Regions from separate parts of the Paenibacillus sp. OSY-SE genome, predicted to be linked through region 3. Evidence: predicted binding sites of a transcription regulator. Region 3 holds the regulator's gene; each other region holds the start of a gene.

The links. Region 3 encodes Rex, which represses fermentation and respiration genes when NADH is low (regulators of the CRP and FNR family bind a similar motif). Its sites were predicted from a motif close to TTGTGAAATATTTCACAA; they were not measured.
Region 1: a site for Rex is predicted at 2,395-2,412, ahead of A372_RS0117470 (flavocytochrome c). Genes of this name have one in related genera too.
Region 2: a site for Rex is predicted at 2,669-2,686, ahead of A372_RS0108425 (formate/nitrite transporter family protein). Genes of this name have one in related genera too.

What each region holds. Positions count from the first base shown of each region.
Region 1 is NZ_ALKF01000187.1:38,005-42,962, forward strand. Features, by position in the region: gene A372_RS0117455 (NAD(P)/FAD-dependent oxidoreductase) at 1-210, opposite strand, end outside; gene A372_RS0117460 (serine hydrolase domain-containing protein) at 367-1,389, opposite strand; gene A372_RS0117465 (MerR family transcriptional regulator) at 1,455-2,279, opposite strand; gene A372_RS0117470 (flavocytochrome c) at 2,576-4,120, shown strand; gene A372_RS0117475 (ATP-binding cassette domain-containing protein) at 4,298-4,958, opposite strand, start outside.
Region 2 is NZ_ALKF01000164.1:35,085-40,042, forward strand. Features, by position in the region: gene A372_RS0108415 (LytTR family transcriptional regulator DNA-binding domain-containing protein) at 1-620, opposite strand, end outside; purine riboswitch at 910-1,009, shown strand; gene A372_RS0108420 (NAD(P)/FAD-dependent oxidoreductase) at 1,107-2,552, shown strand; gene A372_RS0108425 (formate/nitrite transporter family protein) at 2,830-3,699, shown strand; gene A372_RS0108435 (beta-N-acetylhexosaminidase) at 4,486-4,958, shown strand, end outside.
Region 3 is NZ_ALKF01000184.1:61,734-66,691, forward strand. Features, by position in the region: gene dinG (ATP-dependent DNA helicase DinG) at 1-2,047, shown strand, start outside; gene A372_RS0116040 (redox-sensing transcriptional repressor Rex) at 2,056-2,703, shown strand; gene A372_RS0116045 (amidohydrolase) at 2,700-4,010, shown strand; gene A372_RS0116050 (cell wall elongation regulator TseB-like domain-containing protein) at 4,027-4,548, shown strand; gene A372_RS0116055 (hypothetical protein) at 4,791-4,958, shown strand, end outside.

The DNA.
Region 1 (4,958 bases), on a different contig from region 3:
AGGATAAAAATGTGCGCCGGCCTTTGCTAACTGGTACCAAGCTTGATTACGTCGTTGTGATAGCCAGGGGCAGATAATGCCGGCAGCGGCATCCGTAGCCTGCCCTTGATCTTTGCGGTCTACAATAAGGACATCCGCCCCCATTTTGGCTAACTGGTATGCTGTCGATGCCCCAAGAATTCCTGCTCCGACTACGATGACTTTCTTCATATTACATCCCTTTCCTAACTCCTTGTATCCATTATACATATTATCTAAACTTTGCAACTGCCTGAACATAAAACTTCTAAATAAGTTGCTTTAGGATTTAGCCTGCTTATTTTAGCCACTGCACCTTCATCTTTGTCGAGCTTGGCGATCAAATATTTAGTCTATTACTGCCGGAATAATACATTCCTTAATCAGTGTCCATCTATCACGAGGATTCATGATGAATTCGGATGCAATGGCTACGACTAGGTCTTTGTCTGGAATGCAACAAATGACATTACCGCCATCGCCTAGTGCTAAGTATGCAAAATCCCCGTCCTCTTCGCGTAACCACCATAGATAACCGTAATGATTGGGGTTCATCGTTGTTGATTCGTCAATCCATGTCCCCGAAATAATTTGATTATTGTCCCAAATGCCATAATTCAGATATAGCAAACCAAAACGTGCCATATCACGAGGACTTAGCGTAAGTCCCCAGCCTCCTGTGGAGTTACGGTTTGGGTCTTTCACCCACCCTTTCACATTCTTCCCGAATAAATCATCAAACCCAAATGATTTCATTTCATAATCCGGGATTTCTTTCATGCCGATCGGTTTAAATAAGTGTTCGTTGGCAAACTCACGGGCACTTTGTCCTGTGCTGCGAGTGATGATGGCTGAAAGCAGATGCGCCCCTGCGGTGGAATACTTAAAAGCTCCAATACTTCCTTTTTGGCCTAGCATATCCAGCGTATACGTTACCCAGTCAGGCTGCATACACATCTTGTCCAGTGGCTCGTGCCAGTCCTCAAATGGATAAGGAGCCGTCATCGTGAGAAGATGGCGTATGGTGATTTCTCGTTTCTGCTTATCAGCAGCATCGGGTACATATTCGGAAAAAAAATCCAGCACCTTCTGATCTATATTTTTAATATATCCAGTATCTATGGCAATACCAATAAGGGCAGATATTATACTTTTCGTTACAGATGCCACATGGTGCGTATCATCCGGGCCATAGCCATTATAATATCTTTCATAAGCAATAGATCCATTTCTCACAACAACAATACCGTTTATATTGCTGTACTCGGCTTTTATCATAGGTTCAAGCTCTGACAGCTTTACAGAGTCTATTCTCAAGGTTGCCGGCTCTGCGGCTTGCCATTCTGTCGTTGGCCAGTTGTTTATGTTCATTATAGGTAGTACCTCTCTTAAAGAGTTTTTTTAGCGAGCGTTAAGGAAAATATCAGGTCTTGCTACTATTTTTTCTTTACAGGAAAATACACCTCGGTAACCATATCCTCAGGAACAGTGGCTTGATTAGGGTCGGTTACATAGACTTCATATGGTGATTTCACCAATTCATATCCTTCATGTTCTACCCATTCCCTCAGCTTGGCATATACCGATGTCAATTCTGCATATGAACCCTTTACAACAGACTTCGCACAAAGGCCTCCAGGCAAATCTCTCGTTCCCTTTACAGCCTCCTCTATCGGGATAGCAAACTCTGTATCATTGCCGGCAGGATTGTATTCAGGGCTGTGATAAATCGTCATTGGAGTACCTAGCAAGGTGAGTTTTTCAGCAGCAATCTTTTCATACAGCCTGCTGAAATGCGTTCCATATCCTGCAACATAGTCATCGCTACTCATCATCCGGCGCATATAAAGGATATTCATTGGCTGGGTTTCAACAAGTTGTACTTCTATATTGTCAAGGTATGACATAATCGGTGTGCCCTTCTCTAAAGTTAAAATATCATGAGTCATTTGTTTGAGGATATGTTCAAGAGCATTCAGCTCTTGCAGTATTTCCCTTCTCTTGCGATTAAGGGCGGAACAAAGAATCTCTTCGGATTGATCCTCTTCCCATTCCAGAATGGATTTAATTTCTTCCAGAGAAAAATGATAAGATTTCAATCGGTTAATAAAGAGCATCTTTTTTAGTTGCCGGATGGAATAATACCGATAACCGCTTTCAGGATTTATCTCATCAGGATGAATTAATCCAATTTCATCATAATATCGAAGCGTTTTTGTAGATACTCCGCATATCTTTGAGAATTCTCCAATCGATAGCAAGAGGTCACCTCCATTCTTCGTAGTTTTACACGGACTACATGCTTTCCATTTCGATCTTTGTTCCATTTCACTGTACACCTTCCCCTAATGGAAAAGTCAAATGCAAAAGTATTGAGTTTGGAGATTTTCACAAATAATAAAAAGTGGAAATTGACATGCTATATGTGATGAATTGCAAGAGAGTCCAGAGCAACCCCGGAGACTTTACCGTAGCAGACGGAAGGGCACTCTTTGGGGGTTAGGCTCCTTATGTTCATCCTAGAGACAGTAGAAATTCAATAGTGGAGGATTACATGATGCGAAAAAAATCAAACATTGCCCTGATTCTTCTGCTCTCCATCCTGCTCATCCTATCAGGATGCGGAAACGTAAGCAAGAAACCGGAGAAGAACGCGGGCACGAACAACACTGCGCAAAAAGAGAAGGATAAAGGGAAAAAAGATGCTACGTCGGGTGCATCGATGGCGAGTTATACGCCGCTTGAGGAGCTAAAAAACAGTTACGACATCGTGATCGTTGGCGCGGGCGGCGCAGGCATGACTGCCGCGCTTGAAGCCAAAGCCGCAGGCATGAATCCAGTCATTCTCGAGAAAATGCCGGTTGCAGGCGGCAATACAAGCAAATCGTCTTCCGGCATGAACGCATCGGAAACGAAATTCCAAAAGGAGCAGGGCATTTCGGACAATAATGATTTATTTTACGAAGAGACATTAAAAGGTGGACATAACACGAACAATAAGGATATGCTTCACTTTTTCGTCGACAAGTCAGCCAAAGCCATCGAGTGGCTGGATTCCATCGGCATCACATTGAACAATATCACGATCACGGGCGGCATGAGCGAGAAACGGACCCACCGTCCTAAAGATGGTTCCGCCGTTGGCCAGTATCTTGTGACCGGCTTACTGAAGAACGTTCAAGAGAAGAGCATCCCGATATTTGTCAATGCCAATGTCAAAGAAATTACGAAACAAGATGGAAAAGCGAACGGGGTGAAAGTTGTCTTCGGTCAGAATGGCGAAAAAACGATCGCTGCGAAATCCGTCGTGATCACGGCTGGAGGATTTGGCGCCAACATGGACATCATCGCCAAGGTTCGGCCAGATCTAGAAGGCTATGTGACGACGAACCAAAAAGGAAGCACCGGCGACGGCATAAAAATGATCGAAAAAATGGGAGGCAACACAGTCGATATGGAACAGATCCAGGTTCACCCGACGGTGCAGCAGGAAAACTCCTACCTCATCGGCGAAGCGGTACGCGGTGAAGGCGCAATTCTCATAACGAGCAAAGGCAAACGGTTCATTAACGAAATGGCTGCTCGTGACAGCGTAACCGAGGCGATCACTAAGCTGCCGGAGAAAAACGCTTTCCTTGTATTCGATTCAGGCGTCAAATCACGCTCCAAAGCCGTCGAACAATATGAAAAAATGGGCTTTGTGAAGACAAAGGACAAAATCAAGGCGCTGGCTGAAGAAATCGGCGTACCGGCGGATCAATTACAAAAGACCCTCGATAGCTGGAACAGTGCGGTAAAAAATAAGAAAGACGCCGAGTTCGGCAGAAAGACGGGAATGGATCATGACCTTACCGCTGCGCCGTACTACGCCATCAAAATCGGCCCAGGAATTCACTACACGATGGGCGGTGTGCGAATCAACACGAATACGGAAGTGTTGGACAAAGACGGAAAAACGATTCCGGGTCTTTTTGCCGCGGGTGAAGTTACTGGAGGTCTGCACGGAGAGAACCGAATCGGTGGTAATTCAGTCGCGGAAATCATCATATTCGGACGTCAAGCCGGTATTAAGTCCTCTGAATACGCCAAAACGGTAAAATAAGAGATTAAAACTGATAAAAGGGAGCTCCGCAGCGTACAGCGGGTGAGCTCCCTTATATAAACTGTCAGCTATATAACCAAGTCGCGCCGAACGGATTGGAAAATACGGTGTAAATCATCGTCTTGTTTTTCTATGGCAATTACATTATTGTCACGTTTTACTTCACTGATAGCCACATTATAAATATTGCGCTGTAACCGATCGCTTACAATCCAGAATACCCAGTGGTGGCCCTTCGTATAAGATTTCTCCGCCACCAGTACCACCATCTGGGCCCAAGTCAATGATCCAATCACTATTCCGGATTACGTCCAAGTTATGTTCAATGACAACAACGGTATTGCCCTTCTCCACGAATTTATTGATGATCCTCAGGATATTGGAGACATCTGACATATGCAATCCGGTCGTCGGTTCATCAAGAATATAGATGTTCCCCTTTGTGTTTAGTTCCTTTGCCAGCTTGAGCCGTTGGCATTCCCCACCGGATAACGTGTCCAGCGGCTGCCCTAACGAGAGATAGCCAAGACCGACTGTCTCCAGGCTTTTTAACTTTCTCCGAATGTCTTTCGCTTCAAAAAATTCCAAAGCATCGACCACGGACATCTCCATGATCTCAACAATATTTTTGCCATTGTACAAGTATTGGAGCACCTCTTGTTTGAAACGGCTACCTTGACAATCGCTGCATTCCACCTCCAATTTATCCATAAAGGATAGATTGAGTTCCACACTTCCGGATCCACCACATGATTCACATGCACCTTTTGAATTATAGCTAAATAACCCGCTCTCAACACGGTTCGCATCCGAAAATGCTTTACGGATGGATGACATC
Region 2 (4,958 bases), on a different contig from region 3:
ATGACATCCTCCGTCATCGTTAACGCGCTTTCTAACGATGGTACCGTCATGAAGATGGAGACACCCTCCCCGCACATCGACTGAATCCATTGACGCAGCAAATAGCTGCTCTCCAAGTCCATCTGGAATTCAGGATCTTCAAGGACGATCAGTTCGGGGCGATGAACAGCAGCCCGAGCCAGATGGAATCGCCGCTGCTCCGATACCGAGCATTTGTCGAGCAGAGTATGCTGCTGTTCTTGCAGTCCGACCAGTTGCAGCAGCTGGTCCACCCGCGATTTGTTGAACGAGCCGTACAGCTTCATATAGAAAATGAGCGCTTCTCGCGCAGAAAGCCGCTCATGAATGGCGTCTATTTGCCTTATCCAGCCGATACGGGAAGTTGCGGAGGCAGCGGACAGAGGCTGGCCGCCCCATGTCGCTCGTCCAGCAGAGAGCTTCGATCTGTCCATTAACACATCTATAATTAGCGAGCCGGTTATATGATTGCATTGAACTGCCAGGCATTGGCCGGGCCGTATCGTTAAGCTAAGTGATTCTAATAATGTTGAATTTCCTTTCGTTACGTACAGTTTGTCTAAAATAAGACCGTCCGAATCCGAGGCGGGCTTCAAGGTCATGGAGAACACTCCGTTTCTTTATAATCAAAAATTGTGTAATAAATATCATTTATTATCATAGATCGAGATGATGGAGTTGAGTAGTCTGTTGTCGTGGAAAAGAAGCTTGTAAAAGCAGGGAAAAGAGTAAACGTTCGTGTTTTATCCATATAAAATAAGGTTTGAAACTGAATTCCGCCTGTTTTTAATGTTTAATCACGAACATTAGGCTGATAAACTGTTGACATGTTCGGTAGAGTTCGATACAATATCCATGTCGCCAGCAAAGCGACTGCAAGGAGCGATTGGACTCTTATTTGTTTATCCTGTTCGTATATCCCTGGAGATAAGGTCTGGGGGTCTCTACCAGGAGCCGTAAATTCCTGACTACGATGGGTGTGCTTTTGCATACCTGAACGTAACAGGATTTTTTTTTGCCCGCATCATTGTGGGCCCTGGAACAGAGACGAATCAGACCAAGACAACGCGCATATCGAGGAGGAACCAATGAGCAAATATGATGTAATTGTCGTTGGCGCAGGACCGGCCGGAATTTTTACATGCTATGAACTGACGTTGAAGGCTCCCCATTTGAAAGTGATGCTGGTGGATAAAGGACATGATATTTACCGCCGCAGCTGCCCAATATTGGAGGAGAAGATTCAAATGTGCCCGCCGGCTGCTGGCAAGAAGGAATTTGCGGGCTGCCTTCCGGCGTGCTCTATCACGAACGGGTTCGGTGGTGCCGGAGCTTACAGTGACGGCAAATTTAACGTTACAACCGAGTTCGGGGGATGGATGACCGATTATTTGCCGCCCTCGCACGTGTTGGACTTGATTAAATATGTAGATGGCATCAATTTGGAACATGGTGCGACACCAGAAATTACAGACCCAACGACTGAGACCGTTCGCCGCATTGAGCAGCAAGGTTACGCAGCTGGGCTGAAGCTTCTGCGGGCGCAGGTGCGCCATCTGGGTACCGAGCAGAACTTGGAAATTATGAAATCGATATATGAATATTTGCGCCCGCGCATTGATATGGTGTACAAGGCGGAAGTGGCCGACATCGTCACCGTCAAGCAGGACGGCCGCCATGTGGTGACAGGCATCGAGATGAAGAATGGAGACACCCATGAGGCTGCTCAGGTCGTAATCGTCCCCGGACGTGACGGTTCGGCGTGGCTGACGGAAATCTTGAAGAAGCGCCGCCTGAAGATGTTCAACAACCAAGTGGATGTCGGCGTGCGCGTGGAGACATCCGATGTTGTTATGCGTGAAATTAACGAGCATTTATATGAAGGGAAATTCATATTCAATACGTCCGTCGGGACACAGGTCCGCACCTTTTGCAGTAATCCGTCAGGGCACGTCGTGGTGGAGAATCATAGCGGCATTATGTGTGCAAATGGTCATTCCTTCAAAGACCCGAAGCTCGGCTCCGCCAATACGAACTTCGCGCTGCTCGTCTCGCATAAGTTCACGGAGCCGTTCGACAAGCCGAACGAATACGCGCGCGAGATCTGCAAGCGGGCGAATGATCTGTCCAACGGGGGCGTCATTGTACAGAAATTCGGCGACATTATGCGCGGACGCCGTTCCACGGACAACCGCATCAAGGAAGGCTTCCTTGAGCCGACCTTGAGAGAAGCGGTTCCGGGTGATTTGGGCCTCGTCTTGCCATACAACACGATGAAAAGTTTGGTGGAGATGGTGGAGGCACTGGATAAAGTAACGCCAGGCATCGCTTCGGAACATACGCTGTTCTATGGGGTGGAGGCGAAGTTCTATTCTGCCCGGCCGAAGCTGGACCAGACGTTTGAATCGGAAATCGCGGGGCTATATTGTGGTGGAGACGGTGCGGGAACGACCCGCGGACTGGCGCAAGCCGGGGCGGCAGGCGTTCATATCGCCCGCAGTATTATGGAGAAGCGCGAAGGAACCTTCATCTAATATAGGCAACAAAGTACGTTCAACAGGCTTGCAGGCGTTATACGCTCGCAGGCCTATTCGGTATGGGGAGCACCGTTGCGACTTGTGAATAAAATGGTACATCTTTGAAGCAATCTTTGTGATAAATTGCACAACATCGTCTGAAACACTTCGTTACAATGAACTTGCAACCGGAACTTCTCATGCACATGATGCTCGAAAAAGAGAGGAACGGCTGCAGATTTTCTTGACATGACAGAATCAGGCATATCTGTATTGGTGTACAGGGGGGATTCATATGGCTGGCTATTTAAAGCCGCAGCAGATTGCAGAGGCGACGGTAGAGACCGGTGTTGTGAAAGCGAGAAATCCGCTCTCGGCGATGATTATCCTTGGATTTCTTGCCGGAGCGTTCATTGCGCTCGGGTACTTGCTATATATTCGTGTAACCGCAGATGCGCCTCAAGAATGGGGCAGCATCAACAGCTTAATCGGAGCGTCATTGTTCCCGGTGGGGCTCATTCTCGTTCTGCTTGGAGGCGGGGAACTGCTGACAGGCAACATGATGGCAGTGCCATTGGCACGTATGAAAGGCCGCATTTCTACGGGCGAAATGATGCGCAATCTGATCGTCATTACATTGAGCAACTTTGTAGGAGCGCTGTTCGTTGCGTATTTCTTCGGGCATATCGTCGGTCTGACGGCATCTGGGGTTTACTTGGAAAAGACGGTGGCAGTGGCGGGGCATAAGCTGCACGACAGCTTCCTGCAAGCATTCATATCCGGTATTGGCTGCAACTGGCTTGTTGCGCTGGCAGTCTGGCTATCTTACGGGGCCAAGAGCTTCAGCGGCAAAATTATGGGGATATGGTTCCCGACCATGACATTCGTTGCCATCGGATTTCAGCACGTTGTGGCTAATATGTTCGTCATTCCGGCGGCCATATTCGAAGGCCACTATAGCTGGGGAGACTATTTCGTGAACTTCGTTCCGGTCTGGCTTGGCAATTTGGCTGGCGGCGTCATCTTCGTGGCTGGAGCTTATTATTTGACCTACTTGCGGAACGTTCCCGAGAAAGAAACAGCTGTGAAGACGCAAGCTGTGCCAGCGCAGTCAGGCACTTCCACATCTGCGGGGGCATCGACGGCAGGGGCGAGCATAAGCTAATTCTATTTATATTAAAAAACTGACATATGAACCAAGCCCTTATACGGCTTGGTTTTTTCGGTATCTCGCCTTAGAGTGTCACGTTACCCTTCCCGAAGAAGGTATGCCTGTTCCTTCCCTTGCCTTGCTTCACTCTCCCATTGATTCAGAAAGGCAGCATGCCCTTCCCTTTGAAACGAAAACATGATATCGGGCTTCCGTGCTATGGCCCTTATGTTCATTCTCCCATACAGTCAGGAGGGATAACATCGAGGATAAGGCACATTCCGTTTCGTATCCTGCCATGAACCGACCGCTCATGATGGCAGTTAACTAGAGTGGTCACTGGACGTGTCGCTTTCTGATGGAAGGGGAGAATGGAGCAAAGGGGCGGGTGAAGTGAATCACCGTCAGTTAGAACGCGCACTGTACGACGGAACATTGCGTTCATGATGAAGAGTCAATGCCCTACTATTCGACAGACGGTGCGCGTGTCTGTATATGCCCCGGTTGAGCGAGCTGGGAAATGTGCTAGAATAGGCAGTGGTTCGTGTTAAAAGAATGAACTTTGCAGCAACAGGAAGGTGAGCCATTACTATTCTCTGTCTGTAAATGATCACATATAGTACAATAATACAGTGGCTCGATTAGCTGTGGGCGGCATACTAAGCTGTAACCGTTTCCGCAACGGACGTATTGCTCACGGCGTGCCGCAGGAGGCGCAGCCGTTCCGGCTCGGGCATCGCGCGCAACATGTAGAAAAAGGCTATCAGGATATGAAATGATGACCACTTGGAGGGAACTGGCATGAAACTGAACATGCAAGGCAACATCGACGATTTGACACAAGGGGTGGTTGAACTTCAGCGACTGTTAGGTATTGAACTAGCGGAGGACGGCATTGCTGTGCACGTGGAGCGTGGGGACGGTCCTCTCACAGTCAAGCTTTCACAAGGGCAAGGTGTGATCCGCTATCAAGACAAGATTCACTTCTTCCGTGCGCTTGGGCTCTTTGTAGAGCAGGCGCGTGCGCAGGCGGAATTTAGCATAACGGAACATCCTCAATTTACTTATAACGGAACGATGATCGACGCTTCGCGTAACGCTGTTCCGAATGTGCATATGATGAAAGAAATGATGCGTTCCATGGCTCTGATGGGCTTGAATGGCGTCATGCTCTATACCGAAGATACGTATGAAGTACCAGAACGTCCATATTTTGGTTACATGCGGGGCCGCTATACCGCCGAAGAATTGTACGACATCGATCAGTATGCTGC
Region 3 (4,958 bases):
CCAGGAGCAGGACCTTCATCTCTTGATTGAAGCTGGAACAGGCACTGGGAAATCACTTGGATACTTGCTCCCTTCCTTATATTACAGCGTATCTCAAGAGAAGAAAGTGATTGTTAGCACGCACACTATCAATTTGCAAGAACAGTTGAGACAGCGTGATTTACCGCTTCTGGAGAAGATTGTTCCGTTTCCTTTCAAAGCTTCGGTGTTAAAAGGACGCAGTCACTATTTGTGTTTGAGAAAATTTGAACATAAAATAAATCATAGAGAGTTCGTTCATGCGCGTGACGACAGCATAACCGCTGCTCAGTTTCTCGTCTGGCTAAGCCAGACGGAGCATGGCGATGATGAGGAGCTGCATTTGGTCCACAAAGGTCCAGATTTCTGGGATACGGTGTCCAGTGATAGCGACTCTTGTCTGAACCGGGCTTGCCCGTGGTTCCGGCGCTGCTTCTATCATCGGGCGAAGAATGAAGCGAATTTGTCGGACATTATTATAACGAACCATTCTCTGCTGTTCACCGATGTCATTGCCGAACATCGTCTGTTGCCTACCTATGAACACTTGGTCATAGATGAGGCTCATCATTTTGAAGAGACGGCAGGCAAACATCTAGGCATCCATTTGCAATATTTTTCACTCATTCATCCGTTAACGCGGCTATTCAAAGACAGCAAGAATGGAGCATTGATCTTGCTTCAGATGCGGCTCCGCCTATCCGGTCACGAGAAAGCGCTTATCTGGGCAGAAGGAATCGACAAGCTGCTCACGCAAATCGTCGACGTGAAGGAACAATGGGACCGTTTGAATGAAGTCTTGTTCCAATTGCTTCCTCCGACTGAGAACGGACAAGCCGAAGCCGCCGGGCAGACGGTATTCCGGTTGCCGTCGGGCGAACGTCCAGAAGCTTGGGCCGGCATCACCGAGCTGGAAAGCGACATCCATGTCCGGCTTAGCGATATTGTTCGGTCAGGAGAGAAGCTGGCCAACGAATGGAAGGATTACGATGACGATGAAATTCAGGGCGTTGTCGTGGACGTGACGGGATTGTTCAAAGAATTGGGCCTAGTTCGGGATGAATTCCGCAACTTTATGCAGGGGAAAGACCCGGAAACGGTCTACTGGATGGAAGGGAATTCCCAGTTCAAGCATAAATCGATGCATATGTACGCAGTCCCGGTCGATGTGAGTGATGCACTGAAACGGTATTTTTTTGAACCGAAGAAAAGTGTAATTCTGACATCGGCTACGCTGTCGGTCGATAAATCATTCCAGTTCGTGGCAGAACAAATCGGGCTGAAGGATGCGGAGCGGGATGGACGGCTGCACACGGTCATATTACCGTCACCGTTTAATTACCGGGAACAGGCATTAGTCGTTATCCCACGTGATTTCCCGAGCGTAAAGGGCGCATCAGATGCAAAGTTCAACCAGATGTTGACGCAATCGATAGCGGATGTCGCGCAAGTAACGAGAGGACGAATGCTTGTGCTCTTCACCTCGTATCGCATGCTGCGGGATGTATATGCGCCTTTGAAGGAAGCGCTGAGCGTTCACGGGATTCACGTGCTTGGACAAGGCATTGACAGCGGTAACCGCAGCAAGCTGACCCGCAGGTTCAGGGAGCAATCCGCTTCCGTCTTGCTGGGGACGAGCAGCTTCTGGGAAGGGGTGGACATTCCTGGAGATGCACTCACGTGCTTGGCGATTGTTCGACTTCCGTTCCAGCCGCCGAACCACCCGTTGGTCGAGGCAAAATCAGAGCGGCTGAAACGGCAAAATCAGAATCCATTCCGGAAGTATTCCGTGCCGCAAGCCGTTATCCGCTTTAAGCAGGGATTCGGCCGATTGGTGCGGACCTCGCAGGATAAGGGAATTGTCATCATCTATGATACGCGCGTGATCGAAACAAGCTATGGCAAGCACTTTTTATATTCCTTGCCGGGACCAAAGATGGAGCACATGGCTGCAGAGCAGTTGGTTCCGCGCATTGAAACGTGGTTGGACGATAATCAAAAGACGTTGAAGAGCGATGAGGGGACTTGATTTAAGATATGAAAACATTAAAAATATCTGAAGCTGTTGTTCGACGTCTGCCGGTCTATTTGCGTCATTTGATAGAACTGAAGCAGCGTGAAGTATTGACAGTTTCTTCTCAGGATTTGGGCCAGAAGCTGGATTTAAATCCAGCGCAAATCCGCAAGGACTTGGCTTATTTTGGAGATTTTGGACGCAAAGGCATTGGTTATGACGTATCTTATTTAATACAGCAAATCCGTCATATATTGAAGCTGGACCAAATTATTAACGTTGGCCTGGTCGGTGCCGGTAAACTGGGGCATGCGTTGTGCAATTACACGGTCTATTTGAAAGACAACATGAAAATCGTAGCTGTGTTCGACGCCATGGAGTCCAAGATTGGCACGGATATTAATAATCTGAAAGTTCAACCTATGAGCGAAATGATCACAACGGTTCGAAATCAGCACATCCGTATCGGAATTATTACGGTTCCGGCCGCGGAAGCGCAATATGTAGCGGAGCAATTCGTCGAAGCCGGTGTAGAAGCCATTTTGAACTTTGCGCCTGTTATTTTGAAGGTTCCGTCTCATGTGCGCGTGCATACTGCCGATTTCACAACGGATTTGTTTAGCCTGGCTTATTATTTAACGGATCAGGGAAAGGAAGTTCCAGTCCAATGACAAAGCGAATCATTATTGAAAATGGCGCCTTTGCGGTACTTAATGCTCAATCCGGGCAAACCTCAACCAAGGGAACGATGGTTATTGAAAATGATCGAATTGTCCACTTGGGAGATTCACTTCCCGCGCAGTTCGATACGAGTGATGCAGAGAGAATAAACGGCAAAGGTCTGTTCTTCCTGCCTGGTTTAATCAATACGCATGGTCATGCTGCGATGTCGCTCCTGCGCGGGTATGGTGACGACATGGTGCTGCAATCGTGGCTGCAGGAGAAAATGTGGCCAATGGAAGCGAAATTTACGTCACAGGATGTGTATTGGGGAACCGCATTATCCGTCGTTGAGATGCTTAAGGGCGGAACCACAACGTTCGTCGACATGTATGATCATATGGATGAAGTCGCTAAAGTCTGCGAACAGTCTGGCATTCGGGGCTGTCTAATGCGCGGCGCAATCGGGCTGTGTCCTGAAGACGTCCAGGATGCGAAGCTTAAAGAAGCGGTTCAATTCGCAAAAGACTGGAACGGCAAGGCGAATGGACGGATTACAACCGTGCTGGCGCCACATGCGCCATATACGTGTCCGCCGGCATTCATTGAGAAGTTCGTGCAAGCGGCACATGATATGGATTTACCTCTTCATACACATATGTCGGAGACGAAGGCGGAAGTGGAACAGAACGTGAAGGATTATGGGCTCCGTCCGGTTGCTCATTTAGAGAAATTAGGCTTCTTCTCCCGGCCGTCGTTCATTGCACACGGGGTACATTTGACAGATGAAGAAATTGCGACTCTGGCTCACTACCATGTAGCTGTGTCTCATAATCCAGGCAGCAACCTCAAGTTGGCGAGCGGTGTAGCTCGGGTTCCTGAATTGTTGCGCGCAGGAGTTGTCGTCTCTCTCGGAACGGATGGTCCGGCCAGCAACAATAACTTAGACATGTTCGAAGAAATGCGGCTTGCTGCGCTTATACACAAAGGAGTATCGGGAGATCCAACCGCGATTCCGGCTGCAGAAGCGCTGCGCATGGGTACCGTATACGGGGCGAAGACGATTTCGCTTCCTGATGTAGGATTGCTTGAGGTCGGTATGAAGGCAGATATGGTTGCGGTAGATATCGATCAAGCTCACTTCATTCCACATACGGATCTCGTATCTCACATGATTTACTCCGCTTCGGCTAAAGATGTGAAGCATGTGTGGATTGATGGAGAACAGGTCGTGAAGAATGGCGAATGCCTGACGTTAGATGAAGAACGTATCCGTCATGAGACGCAGCAATGCTTCGAGCAGCTGCTGCAGCGATAAGCGGGGGGATTTATTCATGGTAAGAAGCCGCACACGTCGGCGTTCCAAATGGAAATGGTATATCCCGCTGGCGGTTCTTATTCTGATTCTTCTCATTGCTGCCGTATATATGTATGTGCAATATATAAATGCTGATGAGCGAGTGAAAGAAGCTGATATCATTCGCCAAGCGAATGATAGTGTAAAGCTCGCAGAAATATCCGGTGTCGAGAAGAGCGTATGGGACGACATTGTCTATGTTGTTGAAGGTAAAGATGAACAAGACCAAGAACGACTGGTGTGGGTGTTTCCGAAGAAAGTCGTATCTATGTACGCCTTTGAAGGAATAAAAAAAGATGCGATGAAAGCAAAAATAAAAGAGCAATATAACAAGGTTCACATCGTACGGCTTATTCCCGGATATAAAGACGGGCAATATGTATGGCAGGCGATGCTGGAGCGAGCGGACGAACAGGGCGCCAACCGCTATTATTATCAATTTTATCTGTTCGCCGACGGTTCACCGATCGGAGAAATCTACGGGCTGCCTAATAAATAACGATGAACCACCTGTCAAGTGCTCATTACACCGTATTCTTGCAAGTGACGCGATTGAAGCGTTGCAGCGAGAATACGGTGTTTTTTTTGTTGCCAAGGGGATTGGCAGCTATGGTACACTTTACATTCAACTTCAGTGTATATACTATGATATACTCTAACATGTACTGAATGATATATTTCATGTATTCAACAAGCGCCGTTTTCATGTAGATAGATTAGAGTGTGAGGAGGTATTTCAGCATGACGAAAAAAGTTCGTATCGCGCCTACCATCCTGATTATGATTGTGACGGGCGCCGTACTGTTCGGTGGATGGGCGTTGTATCAGACTAATTTTGTGAAGCAGCCAGTGGAACAGATCGTGCAAAAGCATGCTGAGATTACACAATATCATGTTGACTGGCAGACC